Prochlorococcus marinus str. MIT 9515: one gene and its partner. The protein of the gene in region 1 interacts with the protein of each later gene in a pairwise test. Links are inferred from orthologs where the notes say so. Each region holds a gene or a part of one and is shown in the gene's direction. Other genes may lie near its edges.

Region 1 (10,863 bases):
GGCACCTTCAAACTCAGTCAAAGACTGGGTTTTTATTATTTATAGATTCATTATAGATTGAATATATGACTCAAAATAATTAGATAATAGTAATTCCCCTTTAGTAATAGGAGGAATATTTATTAGAATCAAAAACAATTTTTTGAGAATTTGTATATCAAGTCAGTTCCAAATAAATTTTTGTTGATTTTTGTACTACTATGGCTTACACATGATTTCTGATGTTCTATTTACTGTTCCAAAAACTGTTCTAGTTACAAAAAGATTTCTGATGTTCTATTTACTGTTCTAAAAACTGTTCTAGTTACATTCCTTGTTTTTCAATCTATTGAACATACATTTACTATTTATAATCATCCCGCTGTAATCCGTAAGATTTAGTTCTTTTATCCAAGAATCAATATCCTTTAAATCATTAGACTTGTTTGGCACATAAAAGATTACCTCCTTTGAAGGCTCTATTACTAAGTAAGGTGGTATCTTTACTGTTTTCATAAAACAGATATTATCTAATAATTTTTTTTTACAATAAAAATGTCATGGAAACAGAACGATTTTGCGGTGGATGAATCAAGTCAAAATTCATATAAATTGAAGTCAAAATATATTATTTGAATAATTTCAAAAGAAATAAGGATTCCGTTCGACTAAGATTTATTTCCTTCAAGAACTGTTCCAAAGTATGGTTTTATTAAAATATTTCTAAATTAAAATCTTAGTTTTCAACTCTACATACTTGACCAATAACACCTAAAATCAGTTGATCTCCATTTGGATCTTTCCAATCAGCTAAATTATTTAAGCGGCTATTAGCCTCATCGGTAAAAACATCAACATCCCTAAAGGATTTCTCAAAACAATTTATATCCATTGTATAAAGGATATCTTGAGTAATTTCGCTTTTAGTTTTTGGAATGAATTTGCTCAATACTCTTACAGAGCCATCTTCATTCCTTTTTATACTTTTTCTATCCCATAATTGTTCTCCGTATTCACTAATTGGTACTCCAACCCACTCATGAGATAAAGCGTATGTTTGTTTTATTGATATGCTAAAAACGACAATTATCGAAAGAATCAAGGCCAAGGTATTCTGGGAAACTATTGATGAAAGTTTAGTCTTGATTTGAGTCATAAAATTTTTGAACACAATTATAAATCTATAAGTTGAAATCTTTAAAATTTTTAGTTATAAATTTTTATTTAGGATCTAAAATGTTTTTAAATTATAAATTGGGATGCAGACTATAAGATTAAAACTTTGTAAAAAATTTTATTGATTAGTATTTATTTTATAGATAGAATCAAATATTAAATTCCAAAGTTACTTCTTAAAAAATTGTCAGACAAATAATGAATAAAATTCAGAAATTCCTTTCAGTAGTTTTTTTTATAGCAATATTTATTGTATTAATTTATTTGATCCAAAATTATGGAATTGATCCTCTTAGGGACAAGGTAGAAAGTATGGGCATTTGGGCGCCTGTTGGAATATTCGTTCTTAGGGGAGTAAGCATAATTTTACCTGCTCTACCGAGCTCAGCCTATTCACTTCTGGCTGGCTCCTTATTAGGATTCCAGAAAGGTTACATAACAATTGTCTTTTCTGATATCGTTTTTTGCCAAGCAGCTTTTTTCATAGCAAGATATTTTGGTCGTGGTCCTGTTCGTGGGTTAGTGGGTTCAAAAGCAATGAAAAGAATTGAAAGTTTTAATCAAAACCAATTAGAGGAAAATTTCTTTCTAATGACAGGTCTTCTTATGACTGGACTTTTTGATTTTCTTAGCTACGCAATAGGTATTGGAGGAACTCGATGGAAAATATTCACTCCTGCCTTATTAATAAGCCTTCTAATAAGTGATTCCATTTTAGTTGCTGTTGGAGCTGGAGTTAGTCAAGGAGCGGGGTTATTTTTAGGAATAGCTCTTCTTGGTATGTTTGCGTTAGCTACTATTTCAGGCTTAGCAAAAAGAAAAATTTAAAAATAAAGAATTCTGAAACCTGAAAAAAGATATAACATTTTTGCAAACAACAACATCTAAAATGACTATTCATGCAAGAATATAATTCTGTTGATTTCTAAAATTTTATATGACTCCATTTAGACCAACATCATACGATCGTCCTGGAGAACAAATATCAACTACGCCTTCCGGCTTAAAAGTGACTTCTGCAAAAAGATTAATGGTAGATTCAATGGTAAGGATGATTCAAAAAGCTAACCATTATTCAGTAGAAGAAAAACTTGACGAAGAATCTCATAACAATTAATGAATTCATAAGAAAAAGTTTAGGAGAGTGGAAATCCATAAGAAGCACTCACTCTCTTGCTTTTCAGGAAGTAGAAAATTCAAGTAGTAGAATATTAATACAAGAATTAGAAATAAATAATAAAAATGTAGTTGAACTTTTAGAAAAATCTAATTTAGGTTTTAAACCTTCTGTTATTGCAATATCAATAAGTTGGCAGGCTATTAGCGATTGGGAGATGGATCAAAAAATTGAGAAAGATAAGACTATATTATTATTTTCACCAAAAGATAAAAACAAAGGAATTGTTATACGCAATAAGGGATATTCTGAATCGGTGATTGTATCTTCAGAATATTTAATTGATGGGAATAACAACTTAAATATTAAAACTGTTTACAGTACAACAATTTCTGAAGAGAGAATTTGTTTTTTATCAACTCATATAAGATCTAGATTTTCAGTAATTAGAAATCTAGAAAACAATACCGTGATACAAACCTCACATGCATCAGAGATAAGAAATATATCTACTTTAAGAGATTGATTATTCTTTCAAATTGAAACTCTGTGTTACTAATTAAATCTTGAAGAAATCTCTTTTCTCCTGACATTTCATTAACTGTGGATTTTAAATCAGAAATTGTTGCATCTCTCATCAGTTCAAAAACTCGGATTGCATTTTTCAGAGGCACTCCAAGGGCTAAATAAGTATTTTTAAGATCCTTTAAACAGCTTTTAGATAAAACCGATTCATCATCCGAAATTAAAAGATAAGAAACAATCCTTAAGATTATTTCTCCATCTCTTAGACAAACAGACATCTTATTTGTGGAATCTATGGAGATTTTTGAATTTATTGAATCTTGATTTTCACAAATCATTGCGGTCACTGCATCAGCGGCAATTGCGTGAGAATTATTTGTTATCGAATTTATTGCATCTAACCTTGAGTTTGCAGTATTTATAAATTCTTTTATGTATTCAATATTTTTATTATTTATATTTTCTAATTTTCTATCGGTTGATAAAATTTGATTATTATTTGGTACAGACATTCCTAAATTAAAAACTTAAAATTTCTATTTATGCACTATAGAACAGAGTAAATTAAAAAAATTTCATTTGAAAATAAACGAAATGGTTCTTAATCAAAAACTTCATTTCGAAGTGATATTTAAAATAATGTAAATAAAAAAATTTTTTCGCTAAGATAAAACTACTTTTGATTAAAAATTTTGGATAAACAAGAATTAATATTATCAAAAAAACTTGTTTCTTCTTACAAGAAAAGATTAGAAAAAGAAATTCTTGAAAGAAGTATTAAATTAAAAATGCCTCAAAATAAGTTCGAAGAAATAATCAAAAATAATAATGAACTAATAAATTTAAAAAAAGCATTAGAAGAATTAGAGTCTAAAACTCAATCTTCAAATTAAAGTAAGTTCAAACTTTGATCATACAACCTACAGAAAGTGTCTCAAACTCACAACTTCCTTTTTAACTCTTTAAATAATGCACAACTAAAAGCAGTCAATCATATCAATGGGCCACTGCTAGTTGTAGCAGGTGCAGGTAGTGGGAAAACTAAGGCTCTTACTCATCGAATTGCTAATTTAATAGAAAATCACTCAGTAGATCCTCATAATATCTTGGCAGTAACTTTTACAAATAAAGCTGCAAAAGAAATGAAAGCAAGACTTCAAGTACTACTTGCACAAGAACTAGCTTTCAATCAATTTGGGCAGCCTTGGGCAACTCTCAAAGAATTTGATCAAAACCAATTAAGAACAAATATTGATCAAGAAAGGCTCAAGGACCTATGGATAGGAACTTTTCATTCACTATTTTCAAGGCTGTTAAGATACGATATTGAAAAATATCAAGATCCTGAAGGGTTAAGATGGACGAGGCAATTTTCTATTTATGACGAGACAGATTCTCAGACCTTGGTAAAGGAAATTATTAGTCAAGATATGAGTCTTGATCCAAAAAGATTTGATCCCAAGAAAATAAAGAGAGCAATTAGTAACGCAAAAAATCAATGTTTTACAGCTAAGGAACTCGAAGAGAAAGCTGATAATCATTTTGATAAAGTTATTGCAGATGCTTATAGAAGATACAAAATATCTCTCTCTAAAAATAATGCTTTAGATTTTGATGATCTTTTACTACTTCCGGTTTTTTTATTAAGGCAAAATGATTTAGTTAGGGATTACTGGCATAAAAGATTCCAGCATGTTTTAGTTGATGAATATCAAGATACAAATAGGACACAATATGAACTTATCAAATTAATTACGGCTGGTAATACTAAACCAAATAAATTTTGCGAATGGAATAATCGATCAATTTTTGTTGTTGGAGATGCTGATCAAAGTATTTATAGTTTTAGAGCAGCCGATTTTAGAATATTAATTGGATTTCAAGAAGATTTTAAAGGTCCATCTAATAATGATAAGAAAGCATCTTTGGTGAAATTAGAAGAAAACTATAGATCTTCATCAAATATTCTTAACGCTGCAAATTCTTTAATTGAAAATAATACTGAAAGAATTGATAAAGTTTTAAAGCCTACAAAGGAAGAAGGAGAACTTTTAAAGTTGCTTAGCTGTGATGATGAAATATCTGAAGCTGAAGCAATAACAACAAAATTAAGATCTCTAAACAATTATAATAATCAACCAATTTGGAGAAATTTCGCAATCCTATATAGGACTAGGGCTCAATCTAGGGTATTAGAAGAATCACTAGTAAGATGGAGAATACCTTATACAATCTTTGGCGGATTACGTTTTTATGACAGAAGAGAAGTTAAAGATGCAGTTGCCTATTTAAAAGTATTAGTAAATTCTTCAGATAATGTAAGCCTTTTGAGAATCATAAATGTGCCGAGAAGAGGCATAGGAAAAACAACTATTCAAAAGCTTAGTGATCTATCAATTAAGTTAAACATTCCTTTATGGGAGGTCATAAATGACAAACAAAGTTTAGATGAGACTATAGGTAGATCGTCAAAGGGCATTAATAAATTCACAGACCTGATGAATGACCTTCTTTGCTACGTAGAGAACTCAGGACCTGCTCAAATTCTTCAATTAATTTTAGAAAAAAGCGGTTATTTAAATGAATTGTTAAGGTCTGGTTCAGAGGAATCTGAAGACAGACGAAATAATCTGCAGGAATTAATAAATGCTGCTACTCAATTCGAAGAAGAGACAGAGAATGCAAATGTAGAAGGATTCTTGTCAACAGCAGCTTTAACAACAGATAATGATACGAAAAAAAATCATCCCAACTCTGTTACTTTAATGACTCTCCATAACAGTAAAGGATTAGAATTTCAAAATGTATTTATAACTGGACTCGAACAAGGTTTGTTCCCAAGCCATAGGTCCATTGATACGCCTTCTCTTCTAGAAGAAGAAAGAAGATTATGCTATGTAGGTATAACAAGAGCTAAAGAGAGAGTTTTCTTATCACATGCAAGGGAGAGGAGATTGTGGGGAGGTATGCGAGAACCAACAATTCCGTCAATCTTTCTCTCAGAAATACCAGAGGAATTAATTGATGGCGAATTACCTCAATCTGGTGGTGCTTCTATTAGAAGGGATCGACATCTTGACCGTTTAACAAGAGTAGATAGGAACAATTCAAATGAATTTTTAAATAAACCTATCAATGCAGTGAGAAAGCTATATTCCGGACCCAGCAAAGGTAAAAGTTGGATAATAGGAGATAAAGTAATTCACTCCAAATTTGGTAAGGGAGAAATTATACATATTTTTGGTAGTGGAGAAAAAATATCGTTAGCAGTTAAATTTGGAGATAAAGGTAGCAAAATTTTAGACCCAAGATTAGCTCCAATAAGAGCAATAAACTGAAATTGAAATGAATGATATTTCGGCTCATATAAATCAATCAATATTAAAAATTCCTTTTGACTTATTTAATATAATTTCTAATTATATTAAATTGCATAGCAACGTTAAAGTTGCAATAGTAGGTGGCTATATACGAGATTTATTAATCAATAAAATTCATAAAAAGACTTTTTTCAGCCCAATCGACATAGATATAGTTACTGAAGGATCTTCAGTTGATCTAGCAAAATTCATAAAAAAAAACATATCAAATGTAGAACTTTGCCTAATAAAAGAGTTTGAAATATATGACACTGTTGAATTAAATATTAACAATTTAAAAATTGATATAGCTTCTGCAAGAAAAGAAACCTATGAAGCTCCAGGATTAAATCCAATCGTACAGCATACAAGTATTGAAGAGGATTTAAAAAGAAGAGATTTTAGTATAAATGCCATAGCTTTTGAATTCTCAAAGCAAGAAATTTATGATTACTTTGATGGCATCAAACATATAAAAGAAAAAGAATTACATTTGCTGCATGAAAATAGTATTCAAGATGATCCTAGTAGAATAATAAGATGCGCAAGATATGCATCGAGATTAGGTTTTAAAATTTCAAAAAAATCACTTAAACAATCTCAAGATACTGTCAAGAGATGGCCATGGGCAGTTATTAACGATGATACTAAATCTAGATTTCCTCCAGGAATAAGTATTAGAATCAGGATGGAATTGTCAGAAATATACAAATACGACAATCTTGCAAAAATAGTTTCTTTACTAAATGATTGGGAAGTTATTTCTATTTTAAATAAAAATATTAGTATTGATAATAAATTTTTAAGGGGTTTAAAGTGGATTAAAAAATTAAAGGGAAATTATATTCTATACTTATTAAAAAATTCAGAAAATTTTGAGCTAACATGTCAAAGATTTTTTATTAATAGCAAGGAAAAGAAAATACTCAAAGATTACCTAAATATTTCAAATCAATTAGAAAATGAAAAAGAAAAATTTCTCTATTTGACTCCTTCAAATTGGACTGAATTTATTGAAACAAAAAACCTAGATGAAGAAACAGTTAAATTGTTAATTTGCAACGGGGGGGAATTTTGGAAATCATTTTTTAGATGGCTTTTTATTTATAAATTTATTAAATCAAAGAAAAGTGGAGCATCATTAAAAAGTGAAGGATGGCATCCGGGGCAAGAAATGGGTAATGAAATTAAAAGGTTGAGATATATAGAGATCGATAAAATTAAAAGAAACTGACTATCAATTTATTACTTCTCCAACCTTATACCATTCATCGTTTAAAAAACTTTCATACTTAGGATCACAACTGATCAAAAGTGGGCCACATGTTTGCGGGTCTAATAATAATGATATTTTTTCTTTAAAACTTTCACTATTAACTTTATTTTTTTTTGAAAACGAAATAATTCTATTTTTTGGTTTTTCTGAAAGAATTTGATCAATTATTTCTTTATTTGATTCGAACAGAGAACTTTTGACACCTTTACGAATTAACTCAAATACTCCTGGATAAGCCTTAAATGCTAATAAATCTAATAAGACATTTATAGGTTCAAGGTTATTATCTTTCCTTGATAAATTAGATGAATCAATCATCTCTTTAAGGTGTCCCATAAATCCGTAGCCAGTTATATCAGTTGCTGCATTTATAAACGTTTCTCCAAACTTATCTTGAAGAAAATAAATTTGTTCAATCAATGGTTGCTGGCTTTTAACTAAATTTTTCATTATCTCCTCTGAACTATCTTTCAAATTTATATTTTGCATTTGAGCAGCAAAAAATATTCCCACGCCTAAAGGTCGCGACATTAGGAGAATATCCCCTTTTTGCATACCGGATTTGAACCATGGTTTTGCTCCATTTCTCAAAACACCCTGAACAGTTAAAGAAATGTCGATTCCTAAAGAATAAGGTTTATCAACTAAACTTCTTGACTCAAAAGTATGACCTCCAATCAACTCACCTCCTTGTTCTTCAACTGTTGTTTTTATGCCCTTCAGACAATGAGTAAAAAGGTAGCTTTGAAAATCCTTTCCAACTTTAGGGAGAGATATTAAGGCCTGAACAGATGAAAGTTTTGCTCCGCAAGCCCATAAATCTGAGCAAGCATGCAAAACAGTAATTTTTGCATTTAACCAAGGATCACTTATTAATGCGGGGAATCCATCAACACTTTGAAGAATAGTTTCTTGATTATTATTATAAATTTGTACAGCATCCTCGGGAGAAGTTGCAAAATTTTCTAGTTGAGCACTTCTTAAGGATTTATTTAAAATATTTTGAGGAATTTTAGCTGCACATCCTCTACAATCCATTTCCTCACCTTCTCTGATTTTATGATTCATCTTCGGCTCTAAGATACGAAATTTTTTAATAAAACCTTCATCTATTTTATTTTTGAGATACCAAAGAAAAAAAGAAGGCCCAAACACAACATCACCATAAAAGGCAAAAGCTTTGGGAATCTTCCTAGGATAAGAATTTACTATTTGCAATCCGATTTTTTGGGGATACCATCTTTTTAATGATTTACCTTTTATGTCCTGCTGAATATTAGCTGCCAATATATTCAAAGCTTTTACTGCAAATATTCCTGATGAAGGTCTCTTAGAGGTTTCTATGACTGCGCAATCACCAGTTGCAAAAATCCCTGAAAAATTTTTCAACCTTAAATTCTGATTTGTTAAAAATCGTCCTTTTGAATCTAATTCTGAATTATAACTTTGTACCCATAGAGGTGAAGAATTTCCTGTACATAAGAGAATCTTTCCATAATCAACAGGAAGGCTTTTAACTAGTTCTATATTCGATCTATATAAACTTTTTGAAATTTTAGTATCAATTTTATATGTTTTGCAAAGAATCTTTAAAGATCTTTTTTCCCATCTTTTTCTTAGAGCAAATGCAATTTCAATTGCTGCGAGACCACTCCCAACAATAATAAAAGGTTTTTCAGGTTCAGAATCATTCTTATCTTCGTTTTTAATTAACTCATAAGCTTTAAAAAAAGGTTTAATAGGGAAAGCAATTTGATTATTGACTAAATCTTCAAATTCTCCTGAGATTTTGGTTTGACTTCCGTAGTTAAGTACTAATTTTGAGTAACCAATTGAGGGTCTATTTTTTAAACAAATTTTTTTTAAGTGAAAATCAATATTTAATACTTCATTTTGTATGAAAGATATTTTGGCCTTTTTAGCTAGAGATCTTATATCAATTAAGCTATCATTTAAAGAAATTGATTTAGAAATAACAGAAGGGAACATAGCCGAATAAACTAAATCAGTATCTCTAGATATAATTGAGATAGGTATTTCTGGCATTAATTTAGGATTCATCAACCATTTTCTCATCAAAAGAACATTTGTATGTCCTCCTCCAATTAGTACTAGATGATTAATAGTCATTTGTTTCACAATGAATAAACAGCATTTATTACCAATTAAAGAATCAAGATTAGGAGTAATTGGTGGGAGTGGTTTCTATTCAATTGACAAAATAGAATGTCATGAAGAATTTGAGGTCAATACTCCTTATGGTAAACCTTCTGATTCAATTAGGCTCTTTAAAATTGGCAACTTAGAAATTGCTTTTATAGCAAGACATGGTAGAACACATAGTCTCAATCCAACAGATATCCCTTACAAAGCTAACATTTGGGCTCTCCGATCTATTGGTGTGAGATGGATAATTGCTCCATCTGCAGTTGGCTCCCTTCAAGAACAAATTAGGCCCCTTGATATTGTTATTCCCGATCAATTTATTGATCGAACTCATAAAAGACCTACAACATTTTTTAATGAAGGAGCAGTAGCTCATGTAACTATGGGTGATCCTTTCTGTAGGAATTTATCAGAAATCCTAGCCAATGTTGGAGAAAAAACTATACCGGGGGGAAGACAATTACATAGAGGAGGAACATATCTAGCAATGGAAGGGCCGGCTTTCTCAACCAGAGCAGAATCTAACTTATATAGAAGTTGGGGTTGTTCAATAATAGGTATGACTAATCACACTGAAGCAAGATTAGCTAAAGAAGCTGAGATAGCCTATTCTTCACTATCCATGGTTACTGATTATGATTGCTGGCATCAAACTCATCAAGAAGTATCAGTAGAGATGGTTTTGGAAAATCTCAGAACTAATACTGAAGTTGCTAATAAAATTGTCTTTGAAATAGCGAAAGTTATTGATAGAGATAGACCTAAAAGCAAATCACATTTTTCTTTGAAAGATGGTTTAATAACCCCAAAAGAAAATATCCCCAGCTCTACCAAAGAAAAGCTGAAGATATTAACAGACATATATTGGAGTTAGATTAACTATATGAGACAACTAAAAAGTAATGGATACTTTAGCCTGCTCCTACTCCTTGATATGATCCATAGAAAAATATACCCAATACAAAAATAACCGCTATTCCTCCGGCTGTAGCTACCAGCCAAAGTGGAAGGGTTCCTTCAGTCCATCTTCTTTCCCAAGCAACAGCTGGTCTGCCATCAGGTAATCTATCGGGAATTCTCCCATCAGGGCCTTTTAATTTACTCATAATTTTAATTTAGTTGAAAAAGTAACTGGAAAATAAAATTCCTAAAACTAATACTGATAATACGCCTAGATAAAGGCTTGTACGATTAAGTTCTACTGGAACTTTATTTGGATTTTCGTTTACTTGCATGATTGATAAAGTTAGCGACTGATAAATTGC
Region 2 (10,844 bases), 980 kb from region 1 along the record:
CCCAAAGGTACTTGCATGATCCCCGGGAGAGAAAATGTTAGCTTTTTCTTTTACTAAGAGAGCACCAATGGCATGACCTCCTCCTAATCCTTTGGCTAGTGTGAATCCATCAGGTTCGATTCCTAGAGTCTCATACCCCCACATTTTGCCAGTTCTTCCTACCCCACTCTGAACTTCATCGAGAATTAAAAGAGAATTATTTTGAGTGCAAAGTTTTCTTAAATCTTTGAAAAATAATTTATCTCCAGGTATTACTCCTCCTTCTCCTTGGATAGGTTCAATTAAAACTCCGGAAACTTTTTGGTCGTTTTTTTGACATTCATCAAATAATTTTTTCACTGAAGCAATATCGTTATATTTAAAAAACTTAAATCCTTTTACCATTGGCTCAAAACCTTTTTGGTATTTGGGCTGACCAGTTGCACTTAAAGTCGCGAGTGTTCTTCCATGAAAACTTGACTCAGCTGCAAGAATAAAAGTCTCTTTACCTGTATATATTTTGTTGCCGAATTTTTTAATTAATTTAATTGCTGACTCATTCGCCTCGGCTCCACTGTTACAGAAAAAAACACTTTCTGCACAACTCTGCTTAGTAAGATATTTACTTAATTCTTCTTGCTCTTCAATTTTATAGAGATTAGAAATATGTTGTAGTTTTTTTAGTTGAGCTACTAACTTTTTTCTAAGGATTCTATCGCTATGCCCAAGACTACATGTTGCTATCCCAGCAACTGCATCAAGATATTTCTTACCTCTTGTGTCCCAAAGCCAGCATCCTTCGCCCTTTTTAAAAGATATATTAAACCTTGTATAGGTATTCATTAAAGTGGGAGCGGTCGGACTTGAACCGACAAACCCGAAGGTGCCGCATTTTGAGTGCGGTGCGTCTACCAATTCCACCACGCTCCCAAGGCTTTTGAAGAATAAACAACTTTTTTATTATAACAAAATTTAATTTATTGACTACTTTCTCTGCTTTATACAAATTTATCTTGTTTGTTTATCAATCAGTAGAAATAATCAACGATATAAAAATGAAGCTTTAAATCGAAAATCTTTCGAAGGCAATATTTGCAAAAAATGTGAACTCCTACACAGTTTCGACACATTATTGGTACTTATCTGGGATATTGTAAGGATTTGACTAAATTAAGCTTCACAAATAGTTGTATTATGTTATATTCCTTTGTAATTACAGAGTAAAGATGACATCCTTTAAGACAAAAAACAAAACTCAAAATTTATCCTTCAAGTTTGCTCCATACCTTTTTATAGCAGTAGCAATTCTTACAGCTTTCGGTTCTAGCAATGGTACTTGGGTATGAAAAATTTAAATATCAAAGGTTTAAATAAATATTGGTCAGTTCGTTTTTTAGTATTATCTTTTATATTTTTAGGGTGTGTTTCGTTAGCAAACGTAGCTTATGTTTGAACTAGGCAACATTAAAATTTATATCTAAATTTTTGGTAGGGTGAATCTCAGAAGAATTCTTCGATTTTGTTTGTATTCCACCGTCAACTTCTCTTATGATTTTTGCTCCTAGTTTGGTTAACTTAAACTCAAAGTTTTCATATCCTCTGTCTAAATGCTCAAGACCATAAATATGACTAATATTTTCAGAAATTAAAGCAGCTATTATTAACGCGGCTGAGGATCTCAAGTCTGAACCAACTAAATTCATTCCTTTTAATTTCTTAACTCCATTTATAATCGCTGTATTGTCATCCACTGTTATGGCAGCCCCCATTTGATTTAATAGGTTAACGTGATGCATTCTGTTTTCAAAAATTCTTTCAGAGATCATTGATGTTCCTTTAGCTATAGTCATAAGAGCCATGAATGGAGCTTGAAGGTCTGTAGGAAATCCTGGAAATGGAGCAGTTTTGATTTTTACAGCTTTGATACTTTTCCCAGATATTGAAATCGAATTTCCTTTTTTTTCTATTTTACTTCCACTCTCTTCTAACTTATTTAATACTGCCTCTAAGTGATTTGGGATTACTGGAGAGATTGTAATTGAGGATGAAGTTGCAGCAGCTGCTATTAAAAAAGTTCCAGCTTCTATTCTATCAGGAATTACTTTGTGAGAACATCCATGAAGTTTTTGAACTCCATCAATAATTATTTTTTCTTTACCTGCACCATAAATTTTTGCACCCATTTTATTTAACATCTGACATAAGTCTTGTATTTCAGGCTCCCTTGCCGCATTTTCTATTATAGTTCTACCTTCTGCTAAGGATGCTGCCATTATTAATGTTTCAGTAGCTCCAACACTGGGACAATTTAATCTGATATTTGCACCAAATAGTTTACTTTTCTTCTTGATTAGTTTTGCTTTTACGACTTCTTTTTCAATAATAATTTCTGCACCTAGTGCCCTTAGCCCATTTATGTGCTCGTTTATAGGTCTTTCACCAATATTACAGCCACCGGGTAAAGGTAGTGAAGCCTTTCCAAATCTTGTTAATAATGCTCCTATACAAAAGAAACTAGCTCTTAATCCATTTACAAGCTCATATGGAAGTTCTTGTATGGATATATTTTTTGAATCAATTATTAATTGATGATCTTTATTATGTAATTTTACTCCTAAATTCTTAAGAATATTACCCATTTTCTCAATATCAGTCAGAAGAGGAACATTATCTAAAATGATTTTTTCGTCAGTTAGTAATGATGCTGCAAGTAATACTAATGCAGAATTCTTTGCACCACTTATTTTTACATTCCCTCTTAAGCTATTTTTGCCAATAATCTTTAAATTTTGGGATTTAAGATATGACTTATTGTTGCTTTCGCAAACCATTAAGAAAAATTTTTATTGGTTTAATGATGACAAAATTAGTATAGGAAGTCCAGCTTCTGTAACGTGTAGAATATTAAGTAATAGTAAAGGGTATAGATATAATTTGCTAAGAATTAAGATTTTAAAAAAATAATTGATCAAAATATTTAAGTAACTAAGATGTATTTAACATCAAAATTATCCTTAATTATTATAGAAAATATTTATCCAAAAATCACTAGTAAAAGTAATGCTTTAGTTAAAAGATTTAGATCATTTAAAAAAGGATCTAATACAAAAGATAAAGATTATTTTTGTATTGAAGGCACTCATTTGATCGAAGAAATTATTAAGTCTGGTAATTATCCTTCAAAAATTTTAACTACTGAAAAATGGCTTTATAAAAATGAGGAACTTTCACAAAAATTTGATCCATCTTTAATAATTGTCGTTTCAGAAGAAGTTTTAGCGTCAGCAGTGTCCACAAAAAATCCAGATGGAGTAGCAGCTTTGGTGCAGAGTTCATCAATACTTAATTTTGAAATTAATAATGAAGATGACTTTATGCTAGTTCTTGATAGGATACAAGATCCCGGGAATATGGGGAACCTTTTTAGAACAGCTTTAGCTGCTGGGGTTAACAAGGTTTTATTGGCAGGAGGGGCGAATCCATTAGGGCAAAAGGTATTAAGAGCTTCTAGTGGATCTGTTTTTCATCTACCATTTAAAAGATTTGATGGAGGTGAAGAAGAAATAATTAATTCATTATTGACGTCATTAGATCAATTTTCGAAAAATGGGTTTCAAATAATTTCTACAAGTAGCCATAATAAAAATCCTGATAAATCTCAAAAACCGTATTGGGAAATTGATTGGTCTAAACCAACTGCACTTATATTGGGTAATGAAGGTAATGGGATTCATGAAAGAATTCAAGAAGCTTTTACTGAAACAATTACTATTCCGCATAGTGAGCTTGTAGAATCATTGAATGTGGCTTGTGTTGCAGTTCCGTTATTACTTGAACGAAAAAGAGTCGCATATATTTCTAATTCAAGAATACAAAAGTGACTGATTTAAATTTTGACTTTGATTTAATAGTAATTGGCGCAGGGTATGGAGGGTTTGATGCAGCCAAACATGCTGCAGGCAAAGGTCTTAAAGTTGCTATCGTTGAGTCTGGAGATATGGGAGGCACTTGTGTAAATAAAGGGTGCGTGCCTTCGAAAGCTCTTTTGGCAGCAAGTGGAAAAGTTAGAGAAATAGCCAATTATGAACATTTATCAAGGTTCGGTATTCATGCTTCACCTGTCAGATTCGAAAGATCAAAGATTGCTGATCATGCTAATAACTTAGTCTCAAATGTAAGAGAAAATTTAACAAAAACTCTAAAAAGAAGTGGAGTTGAAATTATCTTAGGATTTGGAAGACTTGAGGGTAATCAAAAAGTAGGAGTAAGAGATAAGAATGGAATTGATAAGATCTTTACATGTAAAAATACAGTTATTGCTTCAGGTTCTTCTCCTTTTGTACCTCCCGGAATAAATTTAGATAATAGAACAGTTTTCACAAGTGATGAAGCAGTTAAACTTGAATGGCTCCCAAGATGGATAGCTATTATTGGAAGTGGATATATAGGTTTAGAATTCGCCGATGTATATACTGCTCTAGGTTGTGAAGTGACCATGATCGAGGCTTTAGAAAATATAATGCCCACCTTTGACCCTGATATTACAAAAATAGCTAAGAAAAATCTAATTCAATCAAGAGATATTGACACTAAGTCTAATGTATTTGCGACTAAGATCACACCCGGATGCCCCGTAAAGATAGAACTTACGGATGCAAAATCAAAGGAAATTGTTGAGAACTTAGAAGTTGATGCCGTTCTTGTGGCTACTGGCAGGAGTCCTAATAGTAAGAATCTAAATCTTGATTCAGTTGGTATCGAAACTGTTAAAGGTTATATTCCTATTGATGATCAAATGAGAGTGATAAATGGTAAAAAAATAATTCCTAATGTTTGGGCCGTTGGTGATGTTACTGGTAAACTTATGCTCGCCCATACAGCAGCAGCTCAAGGAACAATAGCTGTTGATAATATATGTGGAAAAAATATTGAGATTAATTATGGAAGTATTCCAGCTGCAACATTTACTCACCCTGAGATAAGTTCAGTAGGCCTATCTGAAACTGATGCTAAAGAAAAAGCAATTAAAGAAGATTTTACTTTAGGGGTTGTGAAAAGCTATTTTAAAGCTAATTCCAAGGCACTAGCAGAATTAGAAAGCGATGGAATTCTTAAGTTACTTTTCAATAAAGATAGTGGAAAAGTATTAGGCGCGCACATCTTTGGAATGCATGCAGCTGATTTGATTCAAGAAATTGCAAATGCGATCTCTAGAAATCAAGATGTAATTCAGCTAGCTTCTGAAGTACATACTCACCCTACTCTTAGTGAAGTCGTTGAGGTCGCCTATAAACAGGCAGCTTCTCAAGTAAAGTAATTGATTTTTTATGGAAATAAGACGTAGGCCACCAAATCCAACAGTTAGGGTAGAAAATTTAGAGTATGCCGTTCCTCATAGAGAGGCAAAAGCAAAAAATATTCTTGAAGAAATTGTTTGGTACAAAGATATTGAAATCAAGAATTTCAAGAAAATAGTCTCACTTGAAGATCTGATAAAAAAGCTTGATAAACTTCCCCCAACAAAAGATTTTGGTAAAAGTATTTTACAATCCAAAATCAAACCGGGAGTAATTGCTGAGATTAAAAAAGCTAGTCCTAGTAAAGGGGTGATTAGAGAAGACTTTAGACCAAATGAAATTGCTTTTAGTTATGAAAGATCTGGGGCCTCATGTATCTCTGTGCTTACTGATAAAAGATTTTTTCAAGGGAGTTATGAAATACTTCAAGATGTCCGAGGAGCTACTAATCTGCCTTTGCTCTGCAAAGATTTTATTATTTCTGCTTATCAAATATATAAAGCGAGAGTATCTGGTGCTGATGCAATATTATTAATTGCCGCAATATTAAGCGATGATGATTTATTTTATTTGAAGAAAATTGCAGACAATTTAGGGATGAGTGTTTTAGTTGAAGTTCATGATGAGCAAGAACTTAAAAGAATATTGAGTTTTAAATTATTTGATTTAATAGGAATTAATAATAGAGACTTGAAGACTTTTAAAACTGATCTAAAAACATCAATAGAAATGATGAGTAAATATTCCGATATATTTTCAAAACATAATATTATTCCTATTAGTGAATCTGGAATAAACAACTCTGAAGAGTTAAAAAAGCTTGTTTCAATTGGAATTAAGGGAGTTTTAATTGGAGAAAGGTTTATGAGGGAATGTGATATTGAACACTCTTTTAAAAAATTATTTAAATCAATTTAATTTAGGGTTGATATTTGTGCTATAAATCTGAGTATTATAAGGTTGTATTTTATTTATAAATGCAGGTTGTAATAGTAACTGGAATCATTGCTGGATTTGTTCATGTAGTAAGTGGTGCTGATCATCTTATTGCCATGGCACCATCAGCAATTACAAGTCCAAAAATTGCAGCAAAAAATAGTATCTCATGGGGTTTAGGACATTCTTCAGGAGTGATATTTTTAGCTGTTCTAGCAGTTTTCATAAAGGATATTACCCCTTTAAGTAAATTTTCTAACTTTGCTGAATTTTTTGTTGGAATCTCACTTCTTATTGTTGGAGTCTTTGCCATAAAAAATTCTTTACCTTTAAATATTCACTCTCATTCTCATCAACATAATGGCGTAGCTCATCATCATCTTCATTTTCATAGTGAAGCAAAAAAAAAGGATAATAAACATTCACATGCATTGACAGGTTTAGGTCTCCTTCATGGTTTAGCAGGCGGTTCTCATATTCTTGCAGTACTTCCAGCATTAGCTTTACCGCTTATTAGTGCGTCTGCTTATTTGATATCGTATTTGATTGGTTCTTTAGCAAGTATGATTTTATTTACTGGTCTAATATCTTTAACAACTTTAAATACAGGGCAAAAATTTCTTAGAAGGTTAATAGCTTTTGCTGGGGGCTTATCTTTTTCTATGGGCTTATTTTGGGTGCAAAAGAGTACTGCTCTTTTTTTGACCTAAAAGATTTTTTTAATACTAGAAGTAACTATTCCAATAATTTTTTCATTGCTAATAGAACCAAATTTATTGCTGTCATCACTATATTCAATATTATCCCCAAAAACTTCGATACTATTTTTACTAATTTTACCTATCCTTTTAATCAGCTTTATGTTTTTAAGAGGATGATAGAAAATAACTATTTGACCCACTTTTAAGAGTGATTTGTTTTTAATATATTTTTTAAAAAAAACTATATCACTTTCTTTTAAAGTAGGAAGCATAGAATTACCGCATACAATTGCTGTTTTTCTTAATCCGAAAAAAAATGCAATTAAATCTAAAAAGTTTTTTAAAATGATAAACTAGCTTGCTTTTACGAAAGCATCACTTCTTCCTTTAGATTCCCAAAAAATAGTATGTATTTTTTCTACATAATTCATTAACTCTTCTGCTTGAGTTAAATCGATATTTACTTTGCAAGCACTACATAATTTTGCTGCTTTCCAAATTGTCTCATATAGTTCTGGATAAGTTTCTAAGTGAACTGGCTTGAAATAATCTGTCCACAAAATTAAAATTTCTTTTTTAGTTTCTTTAGCCTGTTCTTCTTTAACTGCGACAAACCTGGAAAAGGTATTACTGTAAGCAGCCCAATCTCCCGAGTCAGTACTTGAAGGAGGAGTAAGCGCAAGAAGCTTCTTGGTCATTGCCAATACTGCTTCTGCAGCAACTCTTGCAGAAGCGGGATCATAAACGCCACATGGCCCGTCACAATGAGCATGAACTTCCAATTTAGAATTTTTATTTAAAAAAGAATTTAATAATTTAGTTAACATTCGTTTTTGTATAACTGAATATATCTTACTTGTTGTTTAACTAAATTGAAAAGTTTTGGATGTTATTTCTTACTTTAATTGACTTTTAATAATTCAACTTCAAAAATTAAAGTTGCATTTGCAGGAATTACATTTCCAGCTCCTCTTGTTCCGTAACCTAATTCAGGAGGTATTGTTAATTTTCTTTTCCCTCCTACTTTCATTCCAGCTACTCCTTCATCCCAACCCTTAATTACTCTTCCAGCACCTAATGGGAAACTGAATGGCGCCCTACCAATACTGGTATCAAATTGGGTTCCATCCTCTAGAATTCCAGTATAATTAACAGTAACTGTTTGTCCTGAGTTAGCTTCATCTCCCTCTCCTTTAACCATATCTAAAATAATCAATCCACTTTCTGTAGTTCTAGAGTTGCTGTCTTCTTGTGTTTCTTCAACCATGGCAAAAAGTATTGGGTTTGGGTCAGATGGGTCTAGTTCGAATATGTTGGTATTCGAAACATTAGATGATTTTGTAGTAGGTATTTTATTTACGATTTCAGTTTTTGATTCAGATGCATTAACAACTTGAGGAGAATTAAATTGACTAAAAAGAGTTAATGAAATGCAAAATACAAAAATCGTAAAACTAATTAAAACTTCTTTCACTGAATTTAAAAAGTTACTACATTTAATACTACAGAAAAAGGTACAATAATTTATGTTTTTTAAAAAATTAATTTAGAAATTTTATATTGTTAAACAACACTCAACACAAAAAGTTTAATAGTTATTTTTACCCGTGTTTGGGAGGTGTCTTCGGAGGAATTGCTACCTCAAATCAATTGTGGTTGTTTTTCATGCCAATATCATTGTTTATTTTATGGAGTGGAAATGATAAAAAATTAGCAAACTTTATTTGGGGGTTTTTCTTTATTTTAGTAAGTCATTCTTGGCTTCTTGAACTTCACCCATTGACCTGGCTAGGTTTTTCCTCGATATCAAGTTTTATTATCGCCATTTCAATATTGTTAGGTTGTTCTTTGATTGGAGGAATATTGGTCTCTTTATGGGGTCTTTTAAGCAGGATAATTTATCTCAAAAAAAATATTTCTGAAATGAACTTTTTACCATTAATTACAAAAGTTTTATTGTTATCTTTTTCCTGGGGTATAGGAGAATTCATTCTTTCCCAAACGCCTCTTTTTTGGATAGGTTTAGGCGAAGGAATAGTTCCAGGAGACATGTATCTTGCTGGTTTAGCAAGATGGATTGGTGCAAGTGGTTTATGTATAGTGCAATTAATTATAGGTTTTTGGTTATATTTGATTTATGAGAAATGGAAAAGAAAATATCATTTAAAAAAAACAATCCTTTTTGGGCTTTTGATAATTGTCATTTTACATTTTATTGGAGGCCTAACAAAACCAATTGATAGAAATAATGACTTTCCCGTAGCTCTATGGCAACCTAACATGCCCACAAGAGAGAAAATTTATTTTAATAATGAATTTATGAATGATAGATTGATTGCTGCTCAAAAAATTGCTTTATCTAATAAAGCAAAACTCCTTATTACTCCTGAAGGAACTTTCAATAATAATTTCAATTTATCTTTCAAAAGTAAAATTGAAATGTTAGCAGGAGGTTTTAGAAACTCTGCAAATGGCCTAAGAAGTTCATTGCTTGGATATCAAGTTGGAGATAAAACCCATTCATCATTCATTGATAAAAATAGACTTGTACCTTTGGGGGAGAAAGTTCCAAGATTCTTAAATATTTTCTCTAAAGGACTTTCTGCAGTCGGAGGTATTCAACCAGGCCCAAATTCAAGATTATTTGAATGGAAATTCACTCCGCCACTTGCAATAGCCATTTGTTACGAAATTAGTGATGAATTTAAAATACGAAATGCTGTAAAAAGTGGCGCAGAACTAATAATTTCTGTAGCCAACTTAGATCCTTATCCAACCAAGCTTCATGATCAATTCATTTCTTTGGCAAGTTTAAGAAGTATAGAAAATAAAAAAGATAATGTGATTGTTTCAAATACTGGCCCCTCCGGAATAATAAGTGAAGAAGGAAGAGTAATTAAACTATTTGATCCTAATACTGAGCAAAATGAAGTTGTAAATCCTAATTTCTCTAAAGTAAAAACTTTCTACACAAGGTATGGGGAAAGGCCTTTGTTTTTATTATTTTTATTTTTAGTCGGATTAAATTTATTTTTTGGAAAATTCACTAATTAATCCGCCCCCTAATAGAATTTCACCTTTATAGAAAACTGCAGCTTGACCAGGAGTGACTGAGCTTTGGTTATCTTCGAAAATTAATTTAAACCTTTTAGTCAAATTATCTTTACTTTTTAAAGGAACTAAAATTCCTTTTACTGGTTCGCTCCTATATCTTATTTGTGCTTCTACTTCTATCTCTTTTATAGGCGCTTCAATTGATACCCAGTTAACTTCTTTAATTATGGCTTCTCTTTTTAAAAGGTCATTTTTGTTCGCGACATATACTATATTTTTTTGTTTATCTAAACTTTCTACGTACAAGGGCTCTGGCCATGCAATACCCAAACCTTTTCTTTGCCCAATTGTGAAATGTTGAATTCCATTATGAGTGCCAAGAGTTTTTCCATTTATATGTTTGATTTCACCATTTTTCGTTTTTACATGATTATCAATAAATTTCTGCATAGATCCATAATGTTCAACTAAACATAGATCTTGACTTTCTGGTTTTTTTGCAGTTCTAAGTCCTAATCTTAAGGCCTCTTTTCTTGTTTCTTCTTTTTTAAGATCTCCTAGTGGAAGTATTAATCTGCTTAATACTTCTTGGGAAAGACTATAAAGAAAATAACTCTGATCTTTATTTCTATCAGCCCCCCTTAGGAGTAAGAAATCCTTGAATTGGAAATTCTCAGAGTTGTTGATGTGTTCGCAAGAACTTTTTATAACCCTTGCGTAGTGACCAGTAGCAATATAAGTAAACTCTTTTTGTTTGATAACAAATTTGAGCATTTCTTCAAATTTTACATTCTTATTGCACATCGAGCATGGAAGTGGAGTATAGCCCGATTCATATCCCTCTGTAGTCTTTTTAATTACTTCCCTTTCAAAAATT

Evidence for each region.
Region 2: the proteins of P9515_RS01660 (region 1) and lpdA interact in binary tests that used the Escherichia coli proteins (3 or more experiments, as listed by UniProt). The link is inferred for Prochlorococcus marinus str. MIT 9515 from one-to-one orthologs.

Annotation. Positions count from the first base shown.
Region 1 is NC_008817.1:305,507-316,369, reverse strand. The notes cover bases 3,412-6,430. They hold P9515_RS01660 (UvrD-helicase domain-containing protein), read left to right. Parts: upstream 3,412-3,726; coding sequence 3,727-6,135; downstream 6,136-6,430. Other genes in these bases: P9515_RS01655 (tRNA nucleotidyltransferase/poly(A) polymerase family protein), read left to right, coding at 6,143-6,430; P9515_RS01665 (hypothetical protein), read left to right, coding at 3,490-3,690. Outside these bases: P9515_RS01695 (hypothetical protein), read right to left, coding at 301-495; P9515_RS01690 (hypothetical protein), read right to left, coding at 716-1,135; P9515_RS01685 (TVP38/TMEM64 family protein), read left to right, coding at 1,354-1,983; P9515_RS01680 (hypothetical protein), read left to right, coding at 2,093-2,272; P9515_RS01675 (phycobiliprotein lyase), read left to right, coding at 2,247-2,798; P9515_RS01670 (globin family protein), read right to left, coding at 2,782-3,309; more of P9515_RS01655, read left to right, coding at 6,431-7,390; selenide, water dikinase SelD, read right to left, coding at 7,394-9,562; mtnP (S-methyl-5'-thioadenosine phosphorylase), read left to right, coding at 9,573-10,472; P9515_RS01640 (photosystem II reaction center protein J), read right to left, coding at 10,510-10,704; P9515_RS09265 (photosystem II reaction center protein PsbL), read right to left, coding at 10,714-10,833; psbF (cytochrome b559 subunit beta), read right to left, coding at 10,845-10,863. UniProt on the Escherichia coli protein: A helicase with DNA-dependent ATPase activity. Unwinds DNA duplexes with 3'-5' polarity. Translocates on single-stranded DNA with 3'-5' polarity. Initiates unwinding more efficiently from a nicked substrate than double-stranded DNA.
Region 2 is NC_008817.1:1,288,262-1,299,105, reverse strand. What follows is about bases 3,077-6,076. They hold lpdA (dihydrolipoyl dehydrogenase), read left to right. Parts: upstream 3,077-3,856; coding sequence 3,857-5,296; downstream 5,297-6,076. Other genes in these bases: trpC (indole-3-glycerol phosphate synthase TrpC), read left to right, coding at 5,307-6,076; P9515_RS07040 (TrmH family RNA methyltransferase), read left to right, coding at 3,077-3,860. Also shown: P9515_RS07055 (aspartate aminotransferase family protein), read right to left, coding at 1-822; murA (UDP-N-acetylglucosamine 1-carboxyvinyltransferase), read right to left, coding at 1,434-2,810; more of P9515_RS07040, read left to right, coding at 2,970-3,076; more of trpC, read left to right, coding at 6,077-6,194; P9515_RS07025 (hypothetical protein), read left to right, coding at 6,254-6,922; sodX (nickel-type superoxide dismutase maturation protease), read right to left, coding at 6,919-7,185; sodN (superoxide dismutase, Ni), read right to left, coding at 7,267-7,740; P9515_RS07010 (FKBP-type peptidyl-prolyl cis-trans isomerase), read right to left, coding at 7,815-8,387; P9515_RS07005 (carbon-nitrogen hydrolase family protein), read left to right, coding at 8,525-9,967; tRNA 2-thiouridine(34) synthase MnmA, read right to left, coding at 9,941-10,844. UniProt on the Escherichia coli protein: Lipoamide dehydrogenase is a component of the glycine cleavage system as well as of the alpha-ketoacid dehydrogenase complexes.